Regions from separate parts of the Mesobacillus sp. genome, predicted to be linked through region 3. Evidence: predicted binding sites of a transcription regulator. Region 3 holds the regulator's gene; each other region holds the start of a gene.
The links. The regulator Rex, encoded in region 3, represses fermentation and respiration genes when NADH is low (regulators of the CRP and FNR family bind a similar motif). The targets are predictions, from matches to a motif close to TTGTGAAATATTTCACAA.
Positions count from the first base shown of each region.

Region 1 (7,627 bases), on a different contig from region 3:
AATAACTATGAAATTATAATGACAGAATTAAAAAGAAAGAGAGGAATCTCCCTGTCCTGGATACACTATCACAATGCTTTTAAGTTAAGCAGATCATTCAGATAAACGCCGATTCCATCTTCTTCATTAGTCAGCGTGATGTCATTAGCGATATTTTTTACAACGTCAATGGCATTGCCCATAGCAATTCCCCGGCCTGCATATTCAAGCATATCTAAATCATTATCTTCATCGCCAAAAGCAATGATTCTTTCAGGCGGGATTTGGAAGTAATCAGATGCCCTCTTTAGACCGACGGCTTTATTCAGTCCGTATTTAACGATTTCTACGACATGGAATGGAGCCGCCCAGCTGCGATGATCGATGACTTCTGCGTGAACTTCGGACAGGTGGGCGCGGATTTTTTTGACATCATCTTCATCAGAATGGATCAGCATACTTGTCGGCGATGTCTTCAAATACCTTCTAAGGTCGCCTGTTGTGATCTTCGGATTGCCAAGATTGAAAATATCCATTAATTTTTCATCATGATAATGAACATAAACGTCGTCAATTACTTCGGCAATGATGTTGTGGTATTTAAAGTCATCCAAAGCTTCTACGATATCCTTGGCTACATCGATTGACAGAGGAGAATGGTGGACTCCCCATTTTGCATCAAGCGGATGGTGGACGAAAGCTCCGTTAAAGTTGACTATCGGTGTATCCAATTCAAGCTCATGATAGTACATTTCGCTGGAACGGAATGGCCTGCCAGTCGCGATCATGACAATATGTCCTTCATCCCGGGCTTTTTTAAGTACGCGTTTATTCTTTTCTGAAATTGTTTTATCATCTGTAAGCAATGTACCGTCTAAATCTAATGCGATTAAATGTTTTTCTGCCATAAATACTCCTTCTTTAATCTATTTTTTGCTTGTTTACATGATATGCATATGATTGGCTCTTTTTCCTCAAGAGTTCTACAATACATATATTGGATGTTTTTTGTAATTGTATCATAACTACTATGCTAACCATTTTACATATAAAGTGTAAAAAAATCATTATTAGAACATTTCAGTGCGGTAAATTCCGATTCGGGATTTTCCGCTAAGAGCTCCAGGAGGGTTAACGTTGATTGTTGTTGAGAAGAAACGCTTAAATCATATTCCCGTTCTCCATGTTGTAAAACAAAATCAATTTTCAGAAAGGATGCCTTTGGTCATCTTTTTGCATGGCTTTACAAGCACAAAGGAACGAAATATGCACCCTGCATATCTATTTGCAGAAAAAGGCTTCCGGGTCATAATGCCGGAAGCAAAATATCATGGAGAGCGAGCTGAAGGTCTATCCGAATCCCAGCTTGGTTTCCACTTCTGGGAGATTGTCCTCAATTCGATTGCTGAAACAGGAACAATCAGAGATATATTAGTTGGTGAAGGGCTTGCTGACCCAGATCGCATAGGTGTGGCCGGAACATCCATGGGTGCCATCACCACGCTTGGTGCACTTGCGAAATATGACTGGATCAAGGCCGCTGTCAGTTTAATGGGGGATCCTTCGTATGAACAGTTGGCATTATGGCAGCTGAATGAAATTGAAAAACGCAATGTGAAACTGGAGCTGTCCAAGGAGGAAATCACTTCTTTATTAAATGAGCTGAAACAATACGATCTGACTCTTCAGCCTGAAAAATTAAACAACCGGCCGGTGCTATTCTGGCATGGCAAACTTGATCAGGTTGTGCCTTACTCCGGTGCCTATCATTTTTACGAGCAAAACAGGTTAAAATATGAAGGTGCAGAGGATTTGTTCCATTTCATTACTGATGAGAAAGCAGGGCATGCGGTTTCGAATGCGGCAGTCATAGCTGCAGCAAACTGGTTCGAAAAACATGTCTGATGCCTTTCTGCTTTAAAAGGTTTGCAATCATTGTTATGATGAAATAAACAAGCAATACAAAGGAGTGACCACCAATGGATGAAGATTTGAAAGAAAGCATTATGGGTGCGCTTGAAATGGTCGTTGACCCTGAACTTGGCGTCGATATCGTTAATTTGGGTCTTGTATATGATGTGGACTTAAACGAAGAAGGTCTTGCAACTGTCACGATGACTTTGACTTCAATGGGTTGCCCTCTTGCAGGCACAATCGTAGACCAGGTAAAACTTGCACTATCCGACCTTCCCGAAGTAAAAGATACAGAAGTTAACATCGTCTTTAACCCGCCATGGTCAAAAGACATGATGTCCCGATATGCTAAAATCGCACTTGGCGTTAGAGATTAGGCTTAAATGAATTTATGGCAGAAGCAGCAGGGTGTCCCCCTGCTGCTTTTTTCACTGTTGATATCAGGGGCAGGAAAGCAGGGCCATAAGTGGAGGCTTCCAAAAGGACAGGCTGCCAAGGGTTGAAGGGGAAGCTGTCCGTATAGGCTATCAAAAGGACAGGTTGCAAGAAAGCGGAAAGGAAGCTGTCCTTAAGAGGCTTCTCCATTTGTCAGTCACAAAATTGTCATACAAATCATCAATTTTGCCGCTTTTTGTGTGAGGTAGTTCACTTAATCAAGTTGTAAATATCCTTATACTTCTTTTATAAGCAGTATTTAAGGAGGGGCCAATGATGTTTGCCAGAGATTTTAATAAGGACCCATTCATTGTGATTTGGGAATTGACAAGAGCCTGCCAATTAAAATGCCTGCACTGCCGTGCGGAAGCCCAATACAGACGTGACCCGCGTGAGCTTTCTTTTGAAGAAGGGAAAGCGCTGATTGACCAAATATACGAAATGAATAATCCGATGCTTGTTTTCACAGGCGGAGACCCGCTGATGAGGGAGGATGTATTCGATATAGCTTCTTATGCAGTAAAAAAAGGTGTTCGTGTTTCCATGACACCAAGTGCAACACCAAATGTCACGAAGGAAGCGATTGAAAAGGCGAAGGAGGTCGGCCTGTCGCGCTGGGCCTTCAGCCTTGATGGACCGACTGCTGAAATTCATGACCATTTCCGCGGAACAGCAGGCTCATTTGACCTTACAATCGAACGGATAAAGTATTTGCATGAACTTGAAATCCCGATCCAGATCAATACGGTCATTTCTCGATATAATATCGATTATTTAGAAGAAATGGCAAAAGTGATCGAAGAACTCGAATGTGTGCTGTGGAGCGTATTCTTCCTTGTTCCTACTGGACGTGGACAGGAAAAGGATATGATATCGCCTGTTGAGCATGAAAAGGTATTTACCTGGCTGTACGAGTTAAGCAAAAAAGTGAAATTTGATATTAAAACGACTGCTGCCCAGCACTACCGCAGGGTCGTCATCCAGCAGAAAATGCGGGAAGCAAAAGACCATTCCGAAGAAATCGATTACCTCACAGCTTTAACAAAGGAAGGCTTGACTGGGTCAATCGATGGTCTTGGAAGAGCGCCAAAAGGAGTAAACGATGGGAATGGATTTGTGTTTATTTCCCATATTGGGGACGTCTACCCGAGCGGCCTGCTTCCTGTTAAGGCAGGTAATGTCCGTGAGCAGCCGCTTGCTGAAATTTACAGAGAGTCACCTGTGTTCAAATCACTGAGGAATCCGGATGAATATAAAGGTAAATGCGGGGTATGTGAATTCAGGCATGTTTGCGGCGGATCAAGATCACGTGCATATGCCATGACTGGTGACTACCTAGAAAGTGAACCTTTCTGTGTCTATATTCCGAAAGCATTGAGAAAACAAAAGCAGAACTGACCAGCAGGAAAGAGAGTTGGCAGAACATGAAAAAACGAGTGAAGCAATGGCTTCACTCGTTTTTGATTTATTCACTTTGCTTAATCAATACTGCAGAATACTGCTGGACAATTTTCGCAGCCGATTTCCTGGCGCAAGAAATCTACATCATGAATAAGGATTTTCCCTTTTTTGATGGAAATCACATTTTCACGCTTCAGGTCATTCAAAATCCTGTTTGTGCTTTCCCTTGAAGTCCCGCAGAAGTTGGCCAGCTCCTGGTTGGTAAGGGGGAGGTCGATCAGGATACCGTTATCCTTTTGGATCCCATAGCTGTTGGTCATACGGATCAATGTTGAAAAAAGGGCGCCTTTCTTTCCGTTCAATACCAGGTCCCGGAACTTTGTCTGGGTTTTGCGGAAATGATCACTCATCCATTTCATGAATTCAAATGCCAGAGAGGGATTCTGGAAAATTTCTTTTTCAATGACATCTTTTCTGATGGCGGCAATCTTTGCATCTTCAAGGATCAAAGCGCTTAACAAATATTTTGGAGCATCTGTGAATAGTGTCAGCTCTCCGCAAATATCATTTTCTCCGCAGATCCTTAATGCGAGCTCACGGCCATCCTGGGTGACCTTGCTGATTTGGACCTTGCCTCCCAGAATCAAATAAAGCTCTTCAGCCTCCATCCCTTCCTGGAAGAGATAGGTTCCTTTCTTCGCCTGTATGGTCCGGTCGGCAAACTGAAGCAATTCCTTTATTTCAATAGAATGAGTCGCTTTATTTGTGTTTGGCATGATCTTCACCCTTTTCGTTTATTAAAAGCCTTTTTAACGGTCTTCTCACGTGACTTTTTGAGTTATTGTCAAAATAATAACATCGTCATAGTGTTAACTAAATATCAAAACGGGAATTGTCAAAATGTCGACACATTATCCAGCTATTCCGTTCACAATTCAGAAACAAATAGCACTCGTCTTTATTATAACGGTAAAATTAGCCGCTTAAATCGCGGGTTGGCGGACTTCTGTGACGGTTTATTGAACAACGAAACAGGTGTGAAGTTCGTCACATCTAAAAGCCTCTGAATTTTTTACGATTTACCCATAGAAAGCTTCTATGTCCGTTTTTAGCCAAAAAGGAATTTGCATAAATTAAAAGGGGAGAAAATCATGAAGACACAAAAAATTCAGCTGCCGCTGCAAACGCTCAGCCTTATCGCAGGTTTTATGGTGTGGGTCATCCTGTCATCCTTAATGCCATTCATTAAAGAGGATATTCAGATGTCGGCAAACCAGATCGCAATGGCAACAGCGGTTCCAGTAGTATTAGGATCAATATTAAGGATTCCAATCGGATATTGGACCAATAAATATGGTGCGAGGAAATTATTCTTCATCAGTTTCATTTTACTGCTTTTGCCTGTATTTTATATAAGCATGGCTAATAGCTACACAGATTTATTGATTGGCGGTTTGTTCGTCGGTATTGGAGGAGCGGTTTTCTCGGTTGGAGTAACTTCTCTTCCAAAGTATTATCCAAAGGAACGTCATGGATTTGTTAATGGTATCTATGGAGTAGGTAACCTTGGAACTGCGATTTCCACTTTCTCTGCACCGGTAATTGCATCCCAGCTCGGCTGGCAGTCCACTGTGAAATTGTATTTGATCCTGCTGCTCGCATTCGCGTTAATGAACTTCATTCTTGGCGATAAGAAGGAGCCAAAGGTTGTAACACCTTTAGGAGAACAGATTAAGAGTGTCTATAAAAACCAGAAACTATGGGCGCTGAGCTTATTCTACTTCCTGACTTTTGGTTCATTTGTTGCATTTACAATTTATCTGCCAAACTTCCTTGTGTCACATTTTGATCTTGAAAAAGTAGATGCTGGTTTAAGGACTGCCGGATTCATCGCACTTGCTACCTTTTTCAGGCCGATCGGCGGCTGGCTTGGTGATAAGTTCAATTCCTTCATCATCCTGATGTTTGTTTTCGGAGGGATGACAGTTGCAGGAATCCTGCTTTCATTCATGCCATCTCTGACTCTTTATACAATTGGCTGTCTGGCAGTCGCCATCTGTGCTGGTATCGGCAACGGTACGGTTTTCAAGCTGGTTCCGCTTTATTTTTCAAAACAGGCTGGTATTGTCAACGGGATCGTCTCTGCCATGGGTGGTCTAGGGGGCTTCTTCCCGCCGCTGATGCTGGCATTCCTGTTCAACCTGACTGGCCACTACGCAATTGGTTTCATGGCTCTTTCCCAGGTTGCGCTAGCCAGCCTGATCATTGTGTTCTGGATGTATTATCAGGATAAATTAAGCCTTGCTAAAAACATCATTGACCATACAGTAGAAGGCATCATGATTACCGATGTCAGAGGGAATATCGAGCAGGTGAATCCAGCCTTCACGACAGTAACTGGATACTCCCCTGAAGAAATCATCGGGAAAAATCCGCGTGTCCTTCGTTCCGGCAAACACGGGGAAGATTTTTATAAGGAAATGTGGAATGCCATTAAGCTGAATGGTTTCTGGCAGGGAGAGATTTGGAATAAGAAAAAGAATGGCAAGATTTATCCTGAATGGCTGACCATCAGTCCTGTGAAAAATGAAGCAGGTGAAATAAAGAACTTTGTCGGCATGTTCAGCGAGTTGACTGGAAAAAGTAAATAAACTATACAATGACTGCATCAAGTTCTGATGCAGTTTTTATGTTTTCACTCTATAATTGCTTAAACGCCTGTTGATTGAAGAGAAAGGCGCGAAGCACCACAGAACTGGAGAAGTTTTCATAGCAATAAATTGACAACATGATGACATTTAAGGGAAAAAACACTATCCACGCAGTTTTTATGTTGTAATATAGATATAAGGGTAAATCTACTATTTAAATAGAGGACAATTGATGTTAATGTGAGAATATTAACAGTAAAGGGACGAGGCTGCTGTTACAATCAATATCATCACCTCTCATTGGAGTTGACATATATGACGAAAAACATAATTAAAGACCAATTAAATAGACCGCTTCGCGATTTGCGTATTTCTGTTATAGACCGATGCAACTTCCGCTGCCAGTACTGTATGCCTGCAGAAAAATTTGGCCCGGATTTTGCCTTTTTGCCGAAAAGCGAACTATTGACCTATGAGGAGATTGAAAGGCTTGCAATCTTGTTCATTGAGCTGGGTGTCGAAAAAATCAGGCTTACTGGCGGTGAACCATTGCTTCGTAAGGACTTGCCGCTGCTTGTGAAAAAACTGAACAGCATTGCGGGATTAAAAGATATTGCCTTGACTACCAATGGAGTACTGCTTCCAAAATATGCAGAGCAGCTGAAGGATGCCGGGTTGAAGAGGGTGAATGTCAGCCTGGACAGCTTGAAGGATGAGCTTTTCGGTGAAATCAATGGACGCAATGTTGGCGTTGGCCCAGTTATGGAAGGAATCAATGCTGCAAAAAAAGCTGGCCTTGGGGTTAAGATCAACACCGTTATTAAAAAAGGGCTTAATGATTCTGAAATCCTGCCAATGGCAGAATTCTGCAAAAATGAAGGCCTGGAGCTAAGGTACATTGAATATATGGATGTGGGCAGCACAAACGGCTGGAAGATGGACGATGTGATCACGAAAAAGGAAATCTACAATATCATCAGTGAGCATTATGAACTTGAGAAGGTAGATCCAGACTATTTTGGCGAGGTAGCAAAGAAGTATCGCTACAAGGGCACGGACATTAATGTCGGTTTTATCTCATCAGTATCTGAATCATTCTGCTCAAGCTGTACAAGATCCCGGCTGTCTGCCAATGGCCAGATCTTTACTTGCCTGTTCAATGGGAATGGACATGATATCCGCGATTTCATGCGCGCCGGTGCCACTGACGATGAGCTAAGGGCAAGAATAACAGATATCTGGAACCA
Region 1 is NZ_JBYNSB010000060.1:53,882-61,508, forward strand. It holds gene AC3EBE_RS21620 (Cof-type HAD-IIB family hydrolase) at 69-887, opposite strand; gene AC3EBE_RS21625 (prolyl oligopeptidase family serine peptidase) at 1,117-1,884, shown strand; gene AC3EBE_RS21630 (metal-sulfur cluster assembly factor) at 1,959-2,270, shown strand; gene AC3EBE_RS21635 (TIGR04053 family radical SAM/SPASM domain-containing protein) at 2,605-3,726, shown strand; gene AC3EBE_RS21640 (Crp/Fnr family transcriptional regulator) at 3,807-4,505, opposite strand; gene AC3EBE_RS21645 (nitrate/nitrite transporter) at 4,881-6,380, shown strand; gene moaA (GTP 3',8-cyclase MoaA) at 6,696-7,627, shown strand, end outside.
Region 1: AC3EBE_RS21635 (TIGR04053 family radical SAM/SPASM domain-containing protein) is a predicted target of Rex. The motif match lies at 2,527-2,544, and genes of this name have one in related genera.

Region 2 (7,627 bases), on a different contig from region 3:
CACAGAGTTGCGATATGTCGGATGCTTTCGAAGCTTTGTCATAAAGCTCTTTACTAATTCAACTGCAATGCTGTCAACTCGATCGTCATTATTCCCATATTTAGGGAAATCTCCCTCTGTTTCAAAATCGACGGCAACACCATTCTCGTCACGAATCACTTTTACCTTGGCGTACTTGATGGCGCTCAGTGAATCAGCTACGACACTTAGCCCTGCTATACCAGTTGCCATTGTCCTCAATACTTCGGTGTCATGCAAAGCCATTTCAATTCTTTCATAGCTGTATTTATCATGCATATAATGTATGACGTTCAAAGTATTGATGTATAGACCTGCCAGCCACTCCATGACAGTGTCAAATTTAGCCATGACTTCCTTGTAATCGAGAATCTCACTTGTAATTGGGCTGAACTCCGGAGCCACCTGGATTTTTAGCTTTTCATCTACACCGCCGTTTATTGCATACAGCAATGCTTTTGCCAGGTTTGCACGTGCTCCGAAGAATTGCATCTGTTTGCCGATTTCCATCGCAGATACACAGCAGGCTATGCCATAATCATCGCCATATTCACAGCGCATAAGGTCATCGTTTTCATATTGAATTGAGCTTGTCTTGATGGACATCTCCGCACAATACTTCTTGAAATTCTCCGGCAGGGCAGGAGACCATAACACTGTCAGGTTAGGTTCAGGAGCCGGGCCAAGATTATCAAGTGTGTGCAGGAATCGGAAAGAGTTCTTTGTTACCAATGATTGTCCGCTGTGGGCCATGCCTCCGATGGATTCTGTTACCCATGTAGGGTCGCCGCTGAATAATTCATTGTAATCAGGTGTGCGGGCAAACTTTACAAGACGGAGCTTCATGACAAAATGATCGACAAGCTCCTGTGCTTCCTGTTCGGTGATTAAGCCATTCTGAAGGTCACGTTCAATATAAATATCAAGGAATGTAGCGACACGTCCGAGGCTCATGGCAGCACCGTTTTGCTCTTTGATTGCAGCCAAATAAGCGAAGTATACCCATTGGAATGCTTCGGCAGCATTTGATGCTGGTTTGGAAATATCATAGCCATAGCTCTCTGCAAGCTTTTTGAGTTCATTCAGAGAACGATATTGCTCTGAAATCTCTTCCCTTAACCTCATTGTGTCCTCTGTCATGACATTGCTGGTCGAACCATGGTCATTCTTCTTTTGCTCCATCAGGAAATCTACCCCGTAAAGGGCTACTCGACGGTAGTCACCAATGATCCGGCCACGGCCGTAGGCATCAGGCAGACCTGTAATGATACCTGCCTTGCGGGCCTGCAGCATTTCTTTGGTATAAACATCGAAGACACCCTGGTTATGGGTTTTCCTGAAATCCGTGAAAATTTTCTCGACTTCCTTATCCAATTCATAACCGTATGCTTCACAGGCCGCTTTTGCCATGCGTATTCCGCCAAAAGGCTGCATAGAACGTTTAAATGGCTGATCAGTCTGGAAGCCAACAATTTTTTCTTTATTCTTATCCAAATATCCTGGTCCGTGAGAAGTAATGGTAGAAACTACTTTAGTGTCCATATCAAGGACACCGCCATTATCGCGTTCCTGCTTTGTTAATTCCATCACCTGCTGCCAAAGAAGGTGAGTTTCCTCAGTTGCGTCTTCTAGAAAGTCTGAACCACCAATATATTCCTTGTAGTTCTTTAAAATAAAGTCCCTGACATTGATGTCTTCTGTCCATATACCTGTTTTAAAACCTTTCCATTGTTCCATTTCGAGTCACCTCAGAAGTTAATAATTTATATAACAGATATCACACTTTCATCATACTACGACTATAACAGTTTGAGTGTGACGGATTTGTGAAATATTGAACAATAATTGAACGTGGGGGTTATGGCGTTCTATTGGTTCGTATATCAAAAAACTGTATTATATAGAAAATAGTAAAATTGTATTCTGTTATATAAAAAAGTAGTTAAATAATATGATAGCAGGAGATATTAACAAGATGAGTATGTTGTTTTGTATTTTTTGTGTCGTTATTAAAAAAAAAACAGGACTAAGTGTCCTGTTCAAGTGAATGATTAATCTACGACAATGTAGGCAATCATCGGTCCGTTATTTTCAGCTGTAGGATGAGTTAAGCAAATCAGCCTGTAAGTTCCCTCTTTTTCGAACTGTAAAGGTACCACTGTATCTTCCCCTTTTTTTACAACTCCTTTAATATCAGTACCTTCAATGATAAAAGGATGCTCTTTACCGTTTATTCCCCGAATTATTTGGCGGACCTTTTCCCCTTTTTCTACAAAGATCGTTCCAGGGTCCCAGCGGTAGGCTTCAATTTCCTTTCCGTCTTCAGTTGTTGATTTGAACTCACCCGTCACCATATGAATTTCCCTGATTGATTCACTTGGCTGGCCGATGGCAGGTTCAGCATCTGGCTTGAGTGACAGCCATAGAGAGCCAATCACGGCAAGTAAACCTGCAAGGCCGAGAATATAAAGAACCCTTTTCTTTACTACGAAAAAATGCATATCAATACCTCCTTTATTATTAGTAAATATTTATGCATGTCCATATAGGGAACTTGTCTTTTTTTTAAAAGAATTTATCATCGAGCATGGATTGCATAGTTTCGAAAGGTAAATACAAAACTATAGGTTATCAAATTGTCTAGGAGGATCAGATGTATTATTTATTCACACATAATGACCTGGATGGTGTAGCCTGTGGAATTTTATTCAGGCTGGCATACGGGGAAAAAGCAGAAATTCGGTATAACTCTGTTTCTGGTTTGAATCTGCAAGTAGACCGTTTTCTTGAAAAGCTGAATGAACGCATGAAAAAGGAGGGAGTTTTATATATCACTGATCTGTCACTTAATGAGGAGATGACCGATAAAGTGAATAAATTTGTTATAGAAGGCGGCAAGGCGCAGCTGATTGACCACCATAAAACAGCACTGCGTTTTAATGATTTTTCATGGGGGCACGTGAAAGTAGAAGATGAGTCAGGAACCTTCACGTGCGCAGCATCTCTTGTTTATGAGCATCTTGTTCAGAAGGGCCATTTAAACCGGAATGGTGCCCTTGATGAATTTGTCGAGCTTGTCCGCCAGTATGATACGTGGGACTGGGACATCCTTAAGAATTATAAAGCCAAGAACCTAAATGATTTGTTCTTTATGATATCGATAGAGGAATTTGAAGAAAGAATGCTGCCAAGACTTGTTGCTGGCGAGAATTTTGAGTATGACGAGTTTGAAGATAAATTGCTGGAGATGGAAGAGGATAAAATCGAAAGATACATAAGAAGAAAAAAGCGTGAAATCATCCAGATCAAAACAAAGGATTTATATGGAGGAATTGTTCACGCCGAATCCTATCATTCTGAATTGGGCAATGAATTAGGCAAAGAATTCTCCCATCTGGACTATATCGCCATCCTGAATTTGGGCAGTAAAAAAATCAGCTTCAGAACTATACATGACCATGTAGATGTTTCAGCGATTGCAGGGGAATTTGGCGGCGGGGGACATGCAAAGGCGTCAGGATGTTCCATGAATTCAGAGGCTTACCGTCGGTATATTGAGGAGGCCTTCCCCCTTGAGCCCATTCGGCAGGATGCTGCGAGGAATACATATAATTTGAAGGAATCAGGCAGCGGGACTTTATATGAGAATCGAGAACGAGATATCTTTTTCATCTTTTCTAATGGCAATGAGTTTTTTATCGGGATGGAAAAGGGAGAAAAGTTGGGGCCATTTCATGATTATCTAGCTGCCGAAAAACATGTAAAGAGAGAGTTTGGAGCTGCGCTGGCAAGAGATGATGTGTATATTAACTATCTGGAATCGATCGTGTTCCATCACAAAAAACCCATCATATGAATTATGGTGGGTTTTCTTCTTTCAGACTAATTGGCCAAGCGTTGATCATTCAATGGCCAAATATAGGCTGCTCAGGAACCATATTATAGTGATACAAGTATTTTCCATAAAAATTAAAATTCAATGACTCTACAGAAATTTCTATCTATTTTTGATAAAATAAGCAAGTAGACTAGATTATTGGATGTGTTATTATGAATAAATTTCTTCTTCTCTCCTTGACCTTTCTTTTATTATTATCCGCTGTTACAGGAGCAGCAGCTGAGGATGCTTCCCCTGAATTGACCTCTGAGGCTGCCGTGTTAATGGATACACAGTCAGGAGCTATTCTTTTTGGGAAGAATGAACAGGCTAAAATGTATCCTGCGAGCCTCACCAAAATTGCTACTGCCATTTACGCAATTGAAACAGGAAATCTTGATGATATTGTGACCGTCACTGATGAGGTATTGACTTTAGATGGAACTAGAGTTTATTTAAATCCTGGAGAACAGGTAACTTTAAAAAAATTGATACAGGGAATGATGATCAACTCTGGGAATGATGCTGCATTGGCGATTGCCATTCATTTAAACGGCAACTTGGAGGATTTCTCACAAAATATTAATGAATATCTTGCTTCCCAGGCAGGAGCGAAATCTACCCATTTTGTAAATCCTCATGGATTATTTGATGAAAATCATTACACCACTGCCAGGGATCTTGGCAGTATATTAAATTATGCGATGAGAAATCAGGCTTTCCGTGAGATTTTTGGTACCAGGCAAATGAAATGGGATGGTGAATCATGGGACACAACCATTCTTTCTCATCATCGAATGCTAAAAGGGGAAATCCCCTATCAGGGTGTTACTGGAGGAAAAACCGGCTTTGTAGATCAATCCAAGCAAACGCTTGCAACCACAGCTGACAATGGACAAATGAAGCTGACAGCAATCCTGTTGAAATCCGAATATAAAAGAAAAATATACGATGACACTATAAAGCTATTTGACTATGGATTTACACATTTTAAGTCCTCTGTATTAAAAAAAGGAGAGGTATTCACAAACATTAATCACAGGTTCCAGGCGGATGAGGATTCATATTTAACAGAACCGGTGAGTGGAGGCGGAAGGACTATCAGTTCCAATGGAGTTCTTAAAATCCAAAATGAAAAAGGCGTTACCATCCAGCGGGTTGAGCTGGAAGAAATTAAAACCGAGCAGCCAAAAGTGAAAAAAACTCCCCAAAAATCCGAGAAAAACGGTTTACTCTCCAATTCAGTACTAGGAGGGGGGATATTTCTCCTGGCTGCGGCGGGATGGGTTTTAGGCAAGAAACAAAAGAGAAATAGGAAATTCAGGAGCAGGTGATTAGCCTGCTTCTTTTTTTGTCCCATTGCAAAACATCACTTAACATTCTCTTAAAACTCTTTTACATTCTATTAATAAGAGATTAATAGTTTTCGATTAAAGTAGGAAGTGGCTAAAATAAATTATCTGGAGGTCTTGGAATGATTAAGAAAAACTTTAAAAAGAAGATACTCCCGATCGCTGTACTTTCTACTGTAGCGTTCGGCACCCTTGCAGGAACTTTCAACGCAGAAGCTAAAAGTGACAAAAGACAGAATGAACCAGAAATTAAAAACGTGATTTTTCTCATTGGTGACGGCATGGGTGTTTCTTACACATCAGCATACCGTTACTTGCAAGACAATCCTGAAACAGCTGGAATGGAGAAAACGGAGTTTGATAAATACCTTGTTGGTAACCAAATGACGTATCCGGAAGATCCTGAACAGAACGTTACTGATTCAGCAGCAGCAGCAACAGCTATGTCAGCAGGCATCAAGACTTACAATGCTGCGATCGCAGTAGATAATGATAAAACTGAAGTGAAAACAGTTCTTGAAGCGGCAAAGGAAAACGGCAAGGCGACTGGACTCGTAGCAACATCTGAAGTAACGCATGCTACTCCTGCTTCTTTTGGAGCTCATGATATATCAAGGAAGAATATGAATTCAATCGCAGATGACTATTTTGATGAAATGATAAACGGTGAACATAAAGTGGATGTCATGCTTGGCGGCGGATTAAGCAATTTTGTCCGCCCTGACCGAAATCTCACTAAAGAATTCAAGGATGCTGGCTACAGTTATGTCACTGATAAGAAGCAAATGCTGAAGGATCAGAACGATAAAGTCCTTGGCCTTTTCGCAGAGGGCGGCTTACCAAAGATGATTGACCGTGAGGAAAGCACACCTTCTCTTGCTGAGATGACAGATTCAGCAATTAAGCGCCTGAATAAAGACAAAGATGGTTTCTTCTTGATGGTAGAGGGCAGCCAGGTAGACTGGGCTGGTCATGACAACGATATCGTTGGGGCAATGAGTGAAATGGAAGATTTCGAAAAAGCTTACAAGGCTGCTATCGAATTTGCCAAGAAAGACAAGCACACCTTAGTTGTCGCAACTGCTGACCATTCAACGGGTGGATATTCAATCGGAGCAAATGGCATCTATAACTGGTTTGGTGCACCGATCAGGGCTGCTAAACGTACACCTGACTTCATGGCTGAAGAAATTGCAGGGGGAGCAGATACTGAGGCGACCTTAAAGAAGTATATTGACTTCAAATCTGAAGGCCAGCCTGAATTGACAGCTGAAGAAATCCAATCAGTAAAGGATGCGGGTGTGAGCAAAAAAGCATCCGACATTGATAAAGCCATCGAAAAGATTTTCGATACACGTTCAAACACTGGCTGGACAACTGGCGGACATACGGGTGAAGACGTTCCGGTATATGCTTTTGGACCAGGTAAAGAACGCTTCTATGGACAGATCGACAATACAGATAATGCAAAAAACATCTTTGATATTTTAAAAACAAGCAAGAAAAAGTAAAAAACTGAATCTCCCGCAGGATCCTTGGCCTGTGGGAATTTTTTTGGAAAGGGGTTTTCAAAATGAAAAAGTATCTTGGAATCATTCTAGCCATGTCATTGGTAACGGGGTGTTCCTTTGGTGACCAGCCTAAAGGAAATTTGAAAGCTGCCAACCAAAAAGAGCAGGCCGGAAGTCAAAATAAACCTGATGTTTATGTCCCCAACCCCCAGGTTGCCGACGACAGCTCTTTAACTGGTGTTGGAGAATCGGTTGCCGACCGTAAAGGTGAACTCACATTAAAAGCTATGAAAGAAGTTAACCAGACATTGACAGTCGGTGGATTGCAATACACAATCAAGAATATTAAATTCCTTCACTATGTGCCCGACTATAGCCTAATTGATTTTTATCATCCATATACCCATGATGAGGAGTTTAATTTTGTGAAATTATCAGTTGAAGTGAAAAATGACACAAAAGAAAAATACCATTTTGCTCCTGTAGCAATGATGAAGATCAATGATACTACCATGAAAACATGGGAGGATGATTTCTACCTGGAGGATTTGAATGGGGAAATCTCACCAGGCCAAACCAAAAAGGGAAATATCGGTTTTATAGTCGAGGACCTGAATACAATCAATAAAGTAGAAATGATTTCTGGAGATTTGATAGGGAAGGACAAGAAGAAATTAGCTGCTCCGGTGAAATTGACTATTCCGTTTGAATAAGGTTAGGAAATGGCGGGGCACTTATGTTCAGCCAAATATGGTTAAGCTTTAAACCGGACAAAGCCCCGTTAATCACGGGGCTTTTAATGTTTTATTCTGGTTGTGGAATATAGCATTAAGAAAGAAATCCCTGCAAGTGTAATCACCCAGAGCCAC
Region 2 is NZ_JBYNSB010000056.1:3,725-11,351, reverse strand. It holds gene pflB (formate C-acetyltransferase) at 1-1,755, opposite strand, end outside; gene AC3EBE_RS20730 (cupredoxin domain-containing protein) at 2,070-2,519, opposite strand; gene AC3EBE_RS20725 (DHH family phosphoesterase) at 2,672-3,874, shown strand; gene AC3EBE_RS20720 (D-alanyl-D-alanine carboxypeptidase family protein) at 4,069-5,229, shown strand; gene AC3EBE_RS20715 (alkaline phosphatase) at 5,370-6,758, shown strand; gene AC3EBE_RS20710 (DUF4352 domain-containing protein) at 6,821-7,471, shown strand; gene modB (molybdate ABC transporter permease subunit) at 7,555-7,627, opposite strand, start outside.
Region 2: pflB (formate C-acetyltransferase) is a predicted target of Rex. The motif match lies at 1,843-1,860, and genes of this name have one in related genera.

Region 3 (7,627 bases):
AAGAAAAAGAGAGAAACCTTTATACCACAAGGTTTCTCTCTTTTTTAGTTGGCAAGACTTACATCATGCCGCCCATTCCGCCCATGTCAGGCATTCCAGCACCAGCTGGTTCTGGGATGTCAGCAACTACTGCCTCAGTAGTCAAGAACATTGCAGATACGGATGCAGCGTTTTGAAGAGCTGAACGTGTAACCTTAGTTGGGTCAACGATACCAGCTTCGATCATGTTTACCCATTGGCCAGTAGCAGCGTTGAAGCCTGTGCCGACTTCTTCGCGCTTAAGGCGCTCAACGATAACAGATCCTTCAAGGCCTGCGTTGTGAGCGATCTGGCGAACTGGTTCTTCCATTGCACGAAGGACAATGTTCACACCAGTTGCTTCGTCGCCTTCAGCCTGGATTTCAGATACTTTGTTGTATACGTTTAGAAGCGCTACGCCACCGCCGGATACGATACCTTCTTCAACTGCAGCGCGAGTTGAGTTAAGAGCATCTTCAATGCGAAGCTTGCGTTCTTTCAATTCAGTTTCAGTAGCAGCACCAACCTTGATGACTGCAACACCGCCAGCTAGTTTAGCAAGGCGCTCTTGTAATTTTTCACGGTCAAATTCAGAAGTTGTTTCTTCCATTTGAACGCGGATCTGGTTAACACGGCCAGCGATTTGTGCGCTGTCTCCAGCACCTTCAACGATGGTGGTGTTTTCTTTTGTAACAACAACTTTAGAAGCGCGTCCTAAAGATGTGATTGTTGCAGATTTAAGGTCACGGCCTAACTCTTCAGTGATCACTTCACCGCCAGTTAATGCAGCGATATCTTCAAGCATAGCTTTGCGGCGGTCGCCGAAGCCAGGAGCTTTTACTGCAACTGCATTGAATGTTCCGCGAAGCTTGTTAACTACTAGAGTAGCAAGTGCTTCACCTTCAACATCTTCAGCAATCATCAATAATGGCTTGCCTTGCTGTACAACCTGCTCAAGTACAGGAAGGATTTCCTGGATGCTTGCGATTTTCTTGTCAGTGATCAGGATATATGGATTTTCAAGAACTGCTTCCATCTTGTCAGAATCAGTTACCATGTAAGGAGATGCATATCCGCGGTCGAACTGCATACCTTCAACAACGTCCAATTCTGTTGTGAAGCCTTTAGATTCTTCAATTGTGATAACGCCGTCGTTGCCAACGCGCTCCATTGCTTCAGCAATCAATTGGCCAACTTCTTCGTCAGCAGCAGAGATTGAAGCTACCTGTGCGATAGAAGCTTTGCCTTCGATTGGCTTTGAAATTGCTTTTAATTCTTCAACAGCGGTAACAACAGCCTTTTCAATACCTTTGCGGATGCCCATTGGGTTAGCACCAGCAGTTACGTTCTTAAGGCCTTCACGGATCATCGCTTGAGCAAGAACGGTTGCAGTAGTAGTTCCGTCACCAGCAACATCGTTTGTCTTGCTTGCTACTTCAGCAACAAGCTTAGCACCCATGTTTTCAAATGCATCTTCAAGCTCGATTTCCTTAGCAATTGTTACACCATCGTTTGTAATCAGTGGTGAACCGAATTTCTTCTCAAGAACCACGTTGCGTCCTTTTGGTCCAAGAGTAACTTTTACAGCATTTGCAAGAGCGTCAACTCCGCGAAGCATTGAACGGCGTGCTTCTTCACTGAACTTAATGTCTTTTGCCATCGTAAAAAAACCTCCTCAAATTTTTGGTTTTATAACGTACTGTCGTTAACAGTTATTATTCTACAACTGCTAAAATGTCGTTTTCGCGTAGGATCAGGTATTCAGTTCCCTGGTACTTCACTTCTGTACCTGCGTATTTTGAGAAGATAATGCGGTTGCCAACTTCAACTTCAAGTGCTACGCGCTCCCCATTTTCAAGGACACGGCCTGTGCCCACAGCTACAACTTTACCTTCTTGAGGTTTTTCTTTCGCTGTGTCGGGTAAAACGATACCGCTTGCAGTTTTTTCTTCAGACTCAACAAGCTCGATAATAATGCGATCACCTAATGGCTTGATCAAGTGAAACAACCTCCTCAAATTATATGTAGATTATTTTATTAGCACTCTCCTCGATAGAGTGCTAACACAATTTATATAATAATGAATCTCCATTTTTTTTGCAAGCATGAAGTCCAATTTTTTTTATAAAATTTATTAATCCCCAGCTGCCGGGATTACCGCGACAAAATCAGCTATTTCCCGATTTATTTCGATTTTGCAGCAAGGCTTTTAGGGGATCGGACATCCCTAAAAAAGTCCACCTTAAAGAGTATGCATCGGCCTCATGATCTTTAACCGTTTTTTTAAGCCAGGCACCTGCAATTTGAACTTTCAGGGTCTCTGCTAGTAAAATGGAGAGATAGTGTAACAACGGAACCTTTATAGAATTGAATCGTATATAAACTTATGAACTTGCCCTAAAGGAGATTAGCATATTGAAAAAGGAATATTGGTACATCATCATCATTTATATTGCCATGCAGCTTTCAAGCCTTGTTGGCCTCCCGATTGTAGCATTCGTAGGAGCTGCAATGGGCAAAAGCCTGAAAGAGATGGAAACACTCTCGATTCCTTACTGGCTTGTGATCAGTTTCAGTCTAACTCTGGTCATCGTGCTGCTTATTTTACGAAAAGAAAAGAGGATGGAGGATGATTTACGCGGAATGGCTTCGCCAGCAAGTTCGGCAGCCTGGGCGATAGCCGGTGTGTTCCTGGCATTGATGGCCCAGTCCATCGCGGCAAGCATTGAACAGATGCTCGGTATTGAAATGGGCTCGGAGAACACCCAGGATATCATCAACCTGATTGAAAGCTTCCCCGTCGTCATCCTTGTGAGCTCAATCATCGGTCCGATATTGGAGGAAATCGTCTTCCGGAAAATCATCTTCGGCAGCCTTCATAAAAAAATGAACTTCTTTTTTGCGGCATTGATCAGTTCGGTTATTTTTGCGCTTGCTCATATGGAGCCTGAGCATGTCATCCTGTATTCCGCGATGGGCTTTACCTTTGCCTTCCTATATGTAAAAACAAAACGAATCATCGTACCGATCATTGCCCATGTTACAATGAATACATTCGTTGTCCTGCTTCAGTCCGTATTCAGAGAAGACATTGAGAGAATGATAAGAGAAGCAGAAAAAATCCAAAGCTTTATTGGGGGACTTTAATTAATGAGACAATCTCCTTTATTTTCAGGCATTGTCTACATCTTGTTAGGCAGCTTGTTCACCTACTTCGCCATCCAGAATGTCAATGAAACTGGCTGGGGATTTTTCACATACCTGCTCGTCCTGCTCGCTACCTTCGACTTCGGGTCTGGCATCAGGATGATCCTGTTCCATTTCAAACTGAAACAAATCCAAAAAAAATAGCCTCTTCGATTGAAGAGGCATAGACTGCAGTTATCGTACAAATGAATTTCATTATTCTAAAGCAACACTCATGTCTGTCCTTCAAACCAAAAAAGGGTCCGGAATTCCGGGCCCTTTTGTCTATAAATTAAACCCTTCCACTCGAAGAGGCTATCTCTTTTACAATTCTTCTGCTTCTGTTTCGACATCAGTCGGATAATGTTTAAGGAAATAAATTAATGATTGCAGTTCTACCGCCAGGTCAATATGGTGGATCCTGATGGATGAAGGTACATTCAGTCTTGCAGGCGTGAAGTTCAAAATCCCTTTGACATTTGCCTGGACTAATCGATCGGTAATCGGCTGGGCAACAGCTGACGGAACAGTCAGGATCGCAACCTGCACGCCTTCCTCGACCACCTTTTTATCAAGGTCATCCATATGGTAGACCGGCACTTCGCCAATCTTCGTGCCAACCTTATCCGGGTCAACATCAAAGGCAATTTCAATCTTCGTATTATTGTTCTTGGAAAAATTGTAATTCAAAAAGGCTGTACCGAGATTACCTACCCCGATCAGCGCCACTTTCGTGAGCTCATCCTGATCAAGTGTCTTCCGGAAAAAGGTAAGCAGATAATTCACATTATATCCATACCCTTTTTTGCCAAGCGCACCAAAGTAGGAAAAATCCCTTCTGATTGTGGCAGAATCAACCTTTACCGCTTCACTTAGCTCAGCTGATGAAACCCGCTGCTTCCCAGATGAATGCAGGTTCAGCAGGAAACGGTAGTACAGCGGCAAACGTTTTGCCGTTGCCTGCGGAATTTTCATAGGCTCGTTCGTCATACTCCATCCTCCACCCTGTTCTAGATTTAAATCAACTTATCTTCTCTCTTAAAATCACCGTTCTTCCCGCCGGTTTTTTCGACGAGGTATGTCTTGCCGATCACCATTCCTTTATCCACGGCCTTGCACATATCATAAACAGTCAGCGCACATGCTGAAGCTGCTGTTAACGCTTCCATTTCTACACCGGTGTTCCCTTTTGTTTTTACAGATGCAGTGATATTTAAAATATAGTCACTTTCATTTTGCTCCCAATCGAACGAAAGGTCAATCCCTGTTAATGGAAGCGGATGGCACATCGGAATGATTTCCGACGTTTTTTTTGCTGCCATGATGCCGGCAACCTGGGCAACAGCCAGTACATCGCCCTTTTTCATTTTATTTTCAGTAATTCTTACATATATATCTTCATTAACAATGATGCTCGAATGGGCAACCGCTGTACGAACCGTTTCAGGTTTGTCGCTGACATCAACCATTTTCGCCCTGCCTTCTTCATTAAAATGAGTAAACTCTGCCATGTTCAAGCTCCTTTCAAACAAAATAATACACTATTTTCACAAAGTTGTGTGTGAACTTTGTTGCCAACTTCACAAATTCCTTGCCAAACCTTCATTTGAAGGGGGCGCATATATTGCCGAGCCTATTTGAATGGGGTACACTATCTCTAAGGCAATAGAGGTGAAAAAAATGATATTATTACAAGTTAATCAGCTTTCAAAATATTTTGCTGCTGATCTTATTTTATCGAATATAAAGTTTGAAATACAGACAAATGACCGTGTTGCCCTTGTTGGCCGCAATGGGGCTGGAAAATCGACCCTCCTCAAAATCATCGCTGGACATGAAAGCCATGATGGCGGTGAAATCATCCGTCCAAAGGGTACAAGCATCGGTTATCTCGCACAAAATACTGGGCTGGAGTCCGAGAAAAGCATCTGGGACGAAATGCTTGGCGTCTTTTCCCATCTTCACAGCATGGAAAAGGACCTTCGCCGGCTAGAGGAAAAAATGTCGGATCCTGACATCCTGTCAAACCAGACAGAATACGACAGAGTTCTAAAAGAATATGATATTCTGCAGGTCCAGTTTAAGGAAAAAGGCGGATACCAGTATGAAGCGGACATCCGTTCAGTTTTGCATGGCCTGAACTTTCATTCCTTTGATTATTCCACAAAAATATCCACTTTAAGCGGGGGCCAAAAAACAAGACTTGCATTAGCCAAGCTCCTGTTGACCCGCCCGGATATTTTAATCCTGGACGAACCGACGAACCACCTGGATATTGACACTCTTTCGTCGCTGGAGCAGTATCTGCAAGGCTACCCTGGCGCAATCCTGATTGTGTCCCACGACCGTTATTTCCTGGATAAGGTCGTCAATCAGGTCTATGAAATCTCCCGCCACCAGCTGACGAAATTCCCGGGCAACTATAGTTCTTATCTGGACCAGAAGGCTGAGAACTACGAACGGGACCTGAAGCTTTACGAAAAGCAGCAGGATGAGATCGCCAAGCTGCAGGATTTCATCCAGCGCAACCTGGCTCGCGCATCCACTACTAAACGAGCGCAAAGCCGGCGTAAACAGCTGGATAAAATGGAGCGCATGGACAGGCCAATGGGTGACGAAAAATCGGCTTCCTTCAGCTTTCAGATTGATCGGCAGAGCGGAAACGATGTATTGAAGGCTGACTCACTAGCCGTAGGATACAACCAGGAGATGGTGTCCGAGAATATCACCTTCCATCTAAACCGCGGCGATAGTACTGCCCTCGTCGGACCGAACGGAGTCGGCAAGTCCACATTGTTGAAAACGATTGTGGAAAAACTGCCATCACTTGCAGGGAGTATCCACTATGGGTCCAATGTGTCGATTGGCTACTATGATCAGGAGCAAGCTGAGCTAAGCTCCAATAAAAAGGTACTGAATGAGCTCTGGGATGAATATCCGCTAAAATCGGAAAAAGAAATCCGCACAGTACTCGGAAACTTCCTTTTTTCCGGAGATGATGTACTGAAAATCGTTTCTACTTTAAGCGGCGGCGAAAAGGCCCGTCTTGCGCTTGCAAAAATGATGCTGCAGAAATCCAACTTCCTGATCCTGGATGAGCCTACGAACCATTTGGACCTGGACAGCAAGGAAGTTCTTGAAAACGCCTTGATCGATTATCCAGGCACAATCCTATTCGTGTCCCACGACCGTTATTTTATCAACAGGATAGCCACAAAGGTCATTGAGCTTGATCGTAATGGCGCGACCGAATATCTTGGTGATTATGATTATTATCTTGAAAAGAAGCTTGAACAGGAAGAACTCAAGGCTTTAGAAGCCCAGGCTGCAAAAAATGCCGGCAGTTCTTCTGTGGATAATTCAAAACAGGATAAAAATACTTATCAACAGGATAAAGAAGCAAAGAAACTCGAACGCCAGCGCAAACGCCGCATGGAAGAGGTCGAAGCAACCATCGAAAAGCTGGAAACAGAAGTTGCCGAATACGAGGAACTTCTATGCGATCCTGAAGTTTTCCAGGATCATGAAAAAGCAGCAGAAATTAATAACAAAATTGAAGCTGCTAAAGAGAAGCTTGAACAACTGATGGAAGAATGGGCAGAGCTTGCTTAATAATTATATTCAGTTATCCACAAAAAACCGGACATTGATTGTCCGGTTTTCTTTTATGTTTTTCACTATTAACAGCTCAGCTGTCGATAATGTGGAAAGAATAGTTTTGTGGTGGCTATATTATATATTATTTCTTTATCCACTGCGATATATGGTGAAGTTCATCTCAAATACTTCCATATTGTTACCGAAATTCACTACATTCCCTATCCCCATATTTCTTCTCCAGCAGCCAAAACCACAAAAAAAGTCCCAGATAAGATCCGGGACTTTTTATTCACAAAGTTATTCACATTTAAAATCCTTATTTATGGCTTATCCAGAGACTTTTCCACATTATCCACAGAATAAGCGTCTTTTATCCACATTGTACACAAAATTCTCTCATTTCAGCTCACATATCCACAGCAATATCAGAAAATTTATTTTTTACTTGCGACTTTCGTTGTGGATAGTTATTTCCAAACCAGGATTGCCATTCAAGGTCAAATCAGCACGCTCGCCTTTTGCATAAAGCACACTTCCTGCCGCGGCAATCATTGCTGCATTGTCAGTACATAATGATAACGGCGGGATTACAATCTCGATGTCCATACCTGCAAAGGATTTGGATAGTGCTTCCCTCAGTCCTTTATTTGCTGCCACACCGCCAGCCAAAAGCACTTGCTTAACATCATATTGCTTCACAGCTCGAAGCGTTTTCGTCACCAGGACATCAATCACGCTCTCCTGGAAACTCGCAGCAAGCTCAGCCGGAACAATTTCCTCACCACGCTGCTGTGCGTTGTGGACAACATTGATGACCGCTGA
Region 3 is NZ_JBYNSB010000028.1:3,252-10,878, reverse strand. It holds gene groL (chaperonin GroEL) at 59-1,678, opposite strand; gene groES (co-chaperone GroES) at 1,734-2,018, opposite strand; gene AC3EBE_RS10935 (CPBP family intramembrane glutamic endopeptidase) at 2,435-3,166, shown strand; gene AC3EBE_RS10930 (YdiK family protein) at 3,170-3,370, shown strand; gene AC3EBE_RS10925 (redox-sensing transcriptional repressor Rex) at 3,530-4,195, opposite strand; gene moaC (cyclic pyranopterin monophosphate synthase MoaC) at 4,222-4,716, opposite strand; gene AC3EBE_RS10915 (ABC-F family ATP-binding cassette domain-containing protein) at 4,886-6,817, shown strand; gene tsaD (tRNA (adenosine(37)-N6)-threonylcarbamoyltransferase complex transferase subunit TsaD) at 7,247-7,627, opposite strand, start outside.

Region 4 (7,627 bases), on a different contig from region 3:
TGTGTTTGCCAGGAAAAGGAAAATGGCCCCCAGGGTGAACATGATGAATAGCGGCATAGCTGCTTTTTCATCCATCATTTCCTTGAGTGCTGGAACCTTGTGCTTTCCAATTTCATTACTGTATTTATGTGTCCACCATAGGAACGGCACGATTTTATATAAGTAGCCAATGATACTGAAAGCAATCCAGGCAATTAAATATGAGAAAAGAATTGGGCCAGCCATTTTAAATAGCACATTTGCGGCACTGCTGAGGAAAGCAAAAAAGTGGATGGCAGTGCCGAAGCCAATTCCTGATAAGGCAAATATGAATGGTCGATCCAGTTTCTTTTTCACACGCTTTTTGATGATTTTGGATATATGCCAGGCGAAAAATGTGAATCCGCTGAAAAGCAAAAGTGTACCTGTAATCTCTAAGCCATGATGGTTAAAGAAGAATGAAGAGATTAACGTAATGATTCCAGCAGCATATATACCAAAAATATATGGAGCTGCCTTCATGGAATAACCATGTGCAAGCGAGAACATTGGCACCATTTTATAGGAGAAACCGAAAATCAATAAACTGAACCAGCCGGTGGTCCCCATGACAATATGAGTTTTAAAGATAAACTGATAATGTTCTGAAGCAAATCCTGTTTGGATGCTTAAAACGAGCAATATACCCAAAGTGATGGTCGCAAGCAGTGAAACCAATGCTGCTCCGACAAAAAGTGTGAGGACATTCGCTTTGGCTTGGTTTTTTAACGTCATGAACATCTGGATTAAAAATAGAATAACTCCTGTAATGGTTAAAATCCCCGGATACAATGCTGCCTGAGGACTGTAGTACAATGCTCCGGCAAATAGGGTAATGCCAATAGCTGTAACTGCAAACTGAAAATATCCGAATCTTTCATTCCAAATTGGAGTCAGGAAAGCGACAGGAACAAGCTGGTACATCGCACCCATGGCAACCATCAATGCCCAGCCCAGGACGAACAGATGGGCTGCTGACCAGATTTCGGGTATACGGTAGGTGCCGGAAACAAGTAAATCGCCATGTACGAGCAGAAGCACCTGTGACAAGATCATTGCCGCCATGCTAAAAGCTATGAATGAAAATGGAAGCTTTATATTTGTTTCATTACCCATTGTTTGCGCTGACATGGCGTTCACCTTGCTTTACGGGAGATGGTTACTTTATAGCTTCCGTCTTCCTGCTGCTCAGTCAGGTATAAATATCCGAGGTCATCGAGCTGCTCGAACAGGAACATAGGCCTGCGGTCATTTATGATCACAAGTGTCTGGCCGGATTCTAGCTCTTCAAGAGCAGCGAGAGTCCTCATCATGGGCTGTGGCGGTTCTAATCCTCGATTATCAAGCAGCATCCTATTTTCCTCCCTTTTTTGTAAAAGTGATTTTGTAATGCTTTGCCTCGATTTTTTCAGCTTCATATTCGAAACCCTTAGCCTTCAGCACTCCATATAAAGGTACTGGCTTGAAGGGAGCATGCAAGACGAGGGTATCGTTCACATCTAAATCTGATATTGCTTCCATAATCTTCTGGAAGGGCTCTAGCTTGTTTTGGATATCCGCCCTGACATCCAATTCAATCATTTTATGATCCATAAAAATCAGCTCCCGCAGGTTGAATTTAAATTTATGATAATGAATATCACTTTATTATGGAGTGATGTGCATCACTTCACAAAATAAAAGTTTTAAAATAACTCCTGATGCAGCTTTTCATGATCGATGAGATAGCAGCCATCATCATCAAGTTCCAAGCAAGCCTTCTTTTTAAGAAAGTTGATGGTTCTGCTCACCGTTTCACGGGATGATCCGATCATGTTAGCCAATTCCTTATTTGTAAAATGGGTGGTCAGCTTGAATCCGTTTGGCCGTTTCTCTCCATTTGTTTTGCATAGCCTTAATAGAAGCATGATGATTTGTTCATACGTGTTATGGAGGATTTGTTCCTCCAGCCTCGCTTGTAAATCCACAATTTTTTCTCCAAGCACTCTGAAAAGCTTAATGGATAATTCAGGGTAGGCCACCAGGATCTCTTCAAATTTGGAGATAGGGACGACGATCAGCTGGCTGTCCTCCATCATTTCAGCATGAGCCGGATATTGGCCCTTCCGGAAAAAACCTGCATGCGGGAACATTTCACCGGCTTCAAGCACAGAAACAATTTGTTCTCTTCCTGAAGAATCAGTTTTGTATATTTTGACTTTGCCAGAATGAATGAAGAAAACCCGATCAAGGGTATCACCCTGCATGAATGCGTACATTTTATTTTTATAGAAACGGTGCTGGGCAATTGCGATAATCGGATCCATTTCCTCGGCTGATAGCTCCTTGAAAATGGGCACTTCCTTTAACTGCTGTCTGATTTGAGCTATATTCATCTTTTCTTCTCCTCTAATATTTTTTAGTTTCTACTATAGATAGTAGCAAGCTGGCAGCAGGCGCTAAGTGACCTGAATCATATTTTGAAGATTTTTTGAAAATAATTCTCATTCCTGTGTGAAAAATCACACCTAATAAATGAGGTACTTCACAAACTCAAAATCCTTTTCCTTTTAAACTGAAGGTGTAAATCAAACAAACAGGAAGGGGATGTATGGAATGGAAATCCAGCATAGGGCATCCACAAAAACAGCAGTAAAAAAGAATCGAAACTCACTGCTGAAATCCGTACTTATCATTACATTATTGCTTAGCTTCACAGTTCTCCTGACAGGAGGCTATTGGATTTTCAAGGAGATGGCACCGAGGCCGCTGGAAGTTACCAGTGAGAAGGGAGAGGTCATACTAACGAAGGATAGTATTGTCGGAGGCCAGGCTGTCTTTCAAAAATATGGTCTAATGGATTATGGTACAGTTTTAGGCCATGGATCATATATGGGCCCCGACTACACGGCAGAAGCTCTTAAGATTTATACAGAGGGCATGCAGGACTTCAGGTCACAGGAGAAATATAATAAGGATTTCAAGCAATTAACCGTTGATGAACAAACCATTATCCGGGAAAATGTGAAAAAGGAAATGCGTGAAAACCGCTATGTTCCAGATACAGATAAATTAGTTTTAACTGATGCGCAAATCTTTGGACATGAAAAGGTAAGAGAGTATTACCACCGTATTTTTACAGAGGGAGACCATTGGGGGCTTAAACCTGGTTTGATCCAGGAGAAGCATATGCCTGATGGAGATCGTGCCTGGGTATCAAAAGGGGACCAGATTGAACAGATTTCCGATTTCTTTTTCTGGACTGCATGGCTTTCAAGCACAGACAGGCCAGATGATAATATAACCTACACGAATAACTGGCCGTTTTATGAAGATGCTGGCAACACGATGTCATTCTCTGCTGTTTGGTGGAGCGGTGCAAGTGTTACTATCCTTGTTCTGTTCGTAGGCTTAATCTTGTTTGTTTTCTATCGTTATCATCTTGGCATGCAGGAAGCTTATACTGAAGGCGATTTCCCAAAAATAGAGCTTAAGAAATTGCCGCTGACATCATCTCAAATTAAAACAGGAAAATATTTTGCGATTGTATCGGTATTATTCTTTGTTCAATCCATGTTTGGAGCGCTGCTTGCCCACTATTACATTGAACCTGACAGCTTTTTCGGTATGAAGTGGATCCATGATATCCTGCCATTCAACATTACAAAAGGTTTCCACTTACAGCTGGCCATTTTCTGGATTGCGACAGCCTGGCTTGGAATGGGCATCTTTGTCGCTCCGCTAGTTGGAGGACGGGAACCGAAGCATCAGGGCAAACTGGTAGATATTCTTTTCTGGGCCTTGGTTGTACTTGTTGCTGGCAGCATGATTGGCCAGTGGCTTGGAGCGAACGGTTATTTAGGAAATAATTGGTTCCTGTTGGGACACCAGGGATGGGAATACCTCGAATTAGGACGCATTTGGCAGTTCATCCTGGCAGCTGGAATGCTGATTTGGTTATTCATTGTCTTCCGCGGCATCAAGAGCGGACTTAAACGTGAATCGGATAAGGGCGGTCTGATCCACTTATTATTCTACTCAGCGATTGCTGTTCCGGCGTTTTATTTCTTTGCATTCATGATCAACCCTGGAACTCATTATACATTCGCAGATTATTGGCGCTGGTGGATTATCCACCTCTGGGTAGAAGGGATTTTCGAGGTGTTTGCGGTAGTGGTTATCGGCTTCTTGATGGTACAAATGAAGCTGGTTACGAAGAAGTCGACTATCAGAGCATTGTACTTCCAGCTGATCCTCCTTATGGGGGCGGGAGTCATCGGTATTGGCCACCATTACTACTACAACGGCTCATCAGAAGCCTGGCTTGGTCTTGGTGCAGTATTCTCAGCACTTGAAGTCATTCCGCTTACATTGCTGATATTAGAGGCATACGAGCAGTATAAAATGATGCGTGATGGCGGAGTGGATTTCCCATATAAAGGCACATTCTGGTTCTTGATATCTGTGGCGATATGGAACCTGGTCGGCGCGGGCGTGCTTGGCTTCCTGATCAACCTTCCTGCAGTCAGCTTCTTTGAGCACGGTCAGTTCCTGACTCCGACTCATGGCCACGCATCGATGATGGGGGTTTACGGGATGTTTGCCGGAGCTGTATTGATTTACTCCTTGCGCAACATCGTCAAGCCGGAAAAATGGAGCGATAAATGGGTTAAATTCATCGTCATCATGCTGAACGTCGGACTTGCAGGAATGGTATTCCTTTCCTTGCTTCCAGTAGGGTACCTCCAAATTAAAGAAGCCTTTTTCAATGGTTATGCCGCTTCACGTTCGGCAGCTTTCCTTCAGCAGGATACTGTACAAATGCTGCTGACATTAAGAGCGATTCCAGATACGATTTTCTTGATAGGAGTTGCAGCATTGGCGCTGTTCAGCATCAAGGCCCTCTTCAATCTTCGCAGGGTGACACATAAAGAGGAAGAACCTCTGCCTGTTAAGGACCTTGCTGTTGACGAAGATTAAAAAGCCTAAAAATCCGCAAAGCACATGCTTTGCGGATTTTTTACTCATTTTTAGCTGCTGCAGATCGTTCAGTATGCTCACAATCAAAGCACAACAGCCTTTTATCATCTGTGTGGACTCCATTAAGAAAACCATCCATGCAAAAGACGTCTTTGCCGCACTCCTGGCAGCTTCCTACAAGCTCTTTCATATTAATCCCTCCTGTTTATATAGTTCTTGGGACTATGGAGGATCTCCTCCTGAAATCAATCAAAGAGAAACAATTGAAATAGCAGAAAGGATAGAAAGGAAGGGATTTTATTCATGCCTTGACAACAAAGCTGGTATTAAAGAACCGTAAAATGCCCAAGAAGAGAAACACTAATATCATAGCCAAACAGTGACCGCGCTCACTTCAAAGCTTTACTGGCAATTCTATAATGACAGTGTAAGGAATTCAATTATAAAGGAGCGAGCAAAATGACATTCAGTGTAACTATCAATGTACCTGATTATCTGCCACGCGAGAAGCACCCAACTATATTCCAAAACTTCGATATGCTAAAGCCTGGAGAGTTCATGCAGATCGTCAACGACCATGATCCAAGACCATTGCAATACCAGTTCATGATGGAGCGGCCTGAAGAATTCTCCTGGGAGTATCTTGAAGAAGGGCCAGAAACCTGGCGTGTGGCGATTGGCAAAACAAAGTAAAGGTAAATGTACAGTTAACATTCAACCAATCTTATATTAAGGCTGTATTCCAAAGATTGTAGCCTTTACCAATGTTTAATTAAGATCCTGTTGATTGTAGTGGAAGGTGCGCAGACTCCTTCGGGATGAAGCGGGACAGGTGAGACCCCGCAGGAGCGCAGTGACGAGGAGGCTCACCGCACGCCCCGAGGAAAGCGAAGCGCCTGGAACGGAAATCAACAGCCTTTTATTACAAAACTTTTTTTAAAAAACATTTAGTTACCTTTTAGAAAATGGGAGTCTCTTTTAAAAGTATATAGAATACAATAAAGTATTAGAAAAGAGCCTATATTAATGAACTGCCCAACAACAGGCCATGCCTGTTGTTTTTCTCTTTTTTATCTCTTCCAGAAGTTCAGGAAATAGCCTGATGGAAGGGCAAGAATATAAAACTGCAAAAATTTTTTCCAAAACCAAAATATCAGAAAAGTATGATAAGATGGGGGGAGAAAGAGAAAGATGGGGTGAAATGAATGAGTGAAGTGAATCAGACAGAAAAGCAATTCCTTGATTATGTGAAGAAAATGTCGGCATATGGTGAGGCACTTTCCTTGATTTATTGGGATTTAAGGACCGGCGCACCTAAGAAGGGCGCGGAGCAGCGTTCAGAAGTTATTGGGGTGCTTTCTTCAGAATTATTCAATATGACTACCTCTGAAGAGATGGCAGCATACATAGCAAAACTATCAACTGAGGAAGGCCTTTCGGCAGTTACGGAAAAGACTCTCGAGGAATGCCGGAAAGATTATGATCGCAATAAGAAAATCCCTGCCGATGAATACAGAGAATATGTAATCCTGCAGTCAAAGGCAGAAACAGTTTGGGAAGAAGCCAAAGAGAAGTCTGACTTTGAAATGTTCAGGCCATATCTTGAAAAATTGGTTGCGACTACAAAAAAATTCATTCAATATTGGGGCTTTGCAGGAAATAAATACAACACACTGCTCGATATGTATGAGCCGGGTGTTACAGTTGAAGTGCTTGATAAGGTTTTTGGTGACCTGCGGGAAAAAATCGTTCCGCTTGTCCAGCGAATTTCAAACTCAGAAGCTAAGCCTGAAACAGACTTCCTTTTCAAGCATTTCCCTAAAGATAAGCAGCGTGCGTTCAGCCTGGAAATCCTTAAACAGATGGGCTATGACTTCGAGGCAGGCCGCCTGGATGAAACCGTTCATCCTTTCGCAATGGGCTTGAATCCGGGGGATGTCAGGGTTACAACAAAATATGATGAAGCAGATTTCAGGACAGCGGTGTTTGGAACGATCCACGAAGGCGGCCATGCACTATACGAGCAGAATATTTCGAAGGATCTGGTTGGCACACCTATGAGCTCTGGTACCTCAATGGGAATCCATGAGTCGCAGTCATTGTTTTATGAGAATTTTGTTGGCCGCAATGAATCCTTCTGGAAACATAATTACAGTCTGCTCCAGCAGTATGCAGACGGACAGTTCACGGGTGTGGACGTAAATGATTTTTACCGTGCAATCAATGAATCAAAGCCAAGTCTTATCCGGATCGAGGCGGATGAATTGACCTATCCTCTTCATGTCATGGTTCGTTATGAAATTGAAAAAGGACTGTTCAATGATGAAATTGAAGTGAAGGACCTGCCGCAAATCTGGAATGACAAATATGAGCAATATCTGGGGATCAGGCCGGAAAATGATGCAGAAGGTGTCCTTCAGGATGTACATTGGGCTGGAGGCAGCTTCGGATACTTCCCATCCTACGCACTTGGCTATATGTACGCAGCCCAATTCAAGAATGCAATGCTCAAAGATTTGCCGAACTACGAGTCATTGCTTGAAGAAGGCAGCCTGCTGCCTGTCAAAGAGTGGATGACAGAGAAGGTCCATCAGCATGGCAAAATGAAAAAGCCGCTTGAAATACTGACAGATGTAACTGGCGAGGGGCT
Region 4 is NZ_JBYNSB010000050.1:96,825-104,451, forward strand. It holds gene AC3EBE_RS19490 (hypothetical protein) at 1-1,149, opposite strand, end outside; gene AC3EBE_RS19495 (DUF2249 domain-containing protein) at 1,155-1,370, opposite strand; gene AC3EBE_RS19500 (DUF2249 domain-containing protein) at 1,372-1,611, opposite strand; gene AC3EBE_RS19505 (Crp/Fnr family transcriptional regulator) at 1,704-2,393, opposite strand; gene AC3EBE_RS19510 (nitric-oxide reductase large subunit) at 2,614-4,977, shown strand; gene AC3EBE_RS19515 (hypothetical protein) at 5,018-5,167, opposite strand; gene AC3EBE_RS19520 (DUF2249 domain-containing protein) at 5,437-5,670, shown strand; gene AC3EBE_RS19525 (carboxypeptidase M32) at 6,183-7,627, shown strand, end outside.
Region 4: AC3EBE_RS19510 (nitric-oxide reductase large subunit) is a predicted target of Rex. The motif match lies at 2,531-2,548, and genes of this name have one in related genera.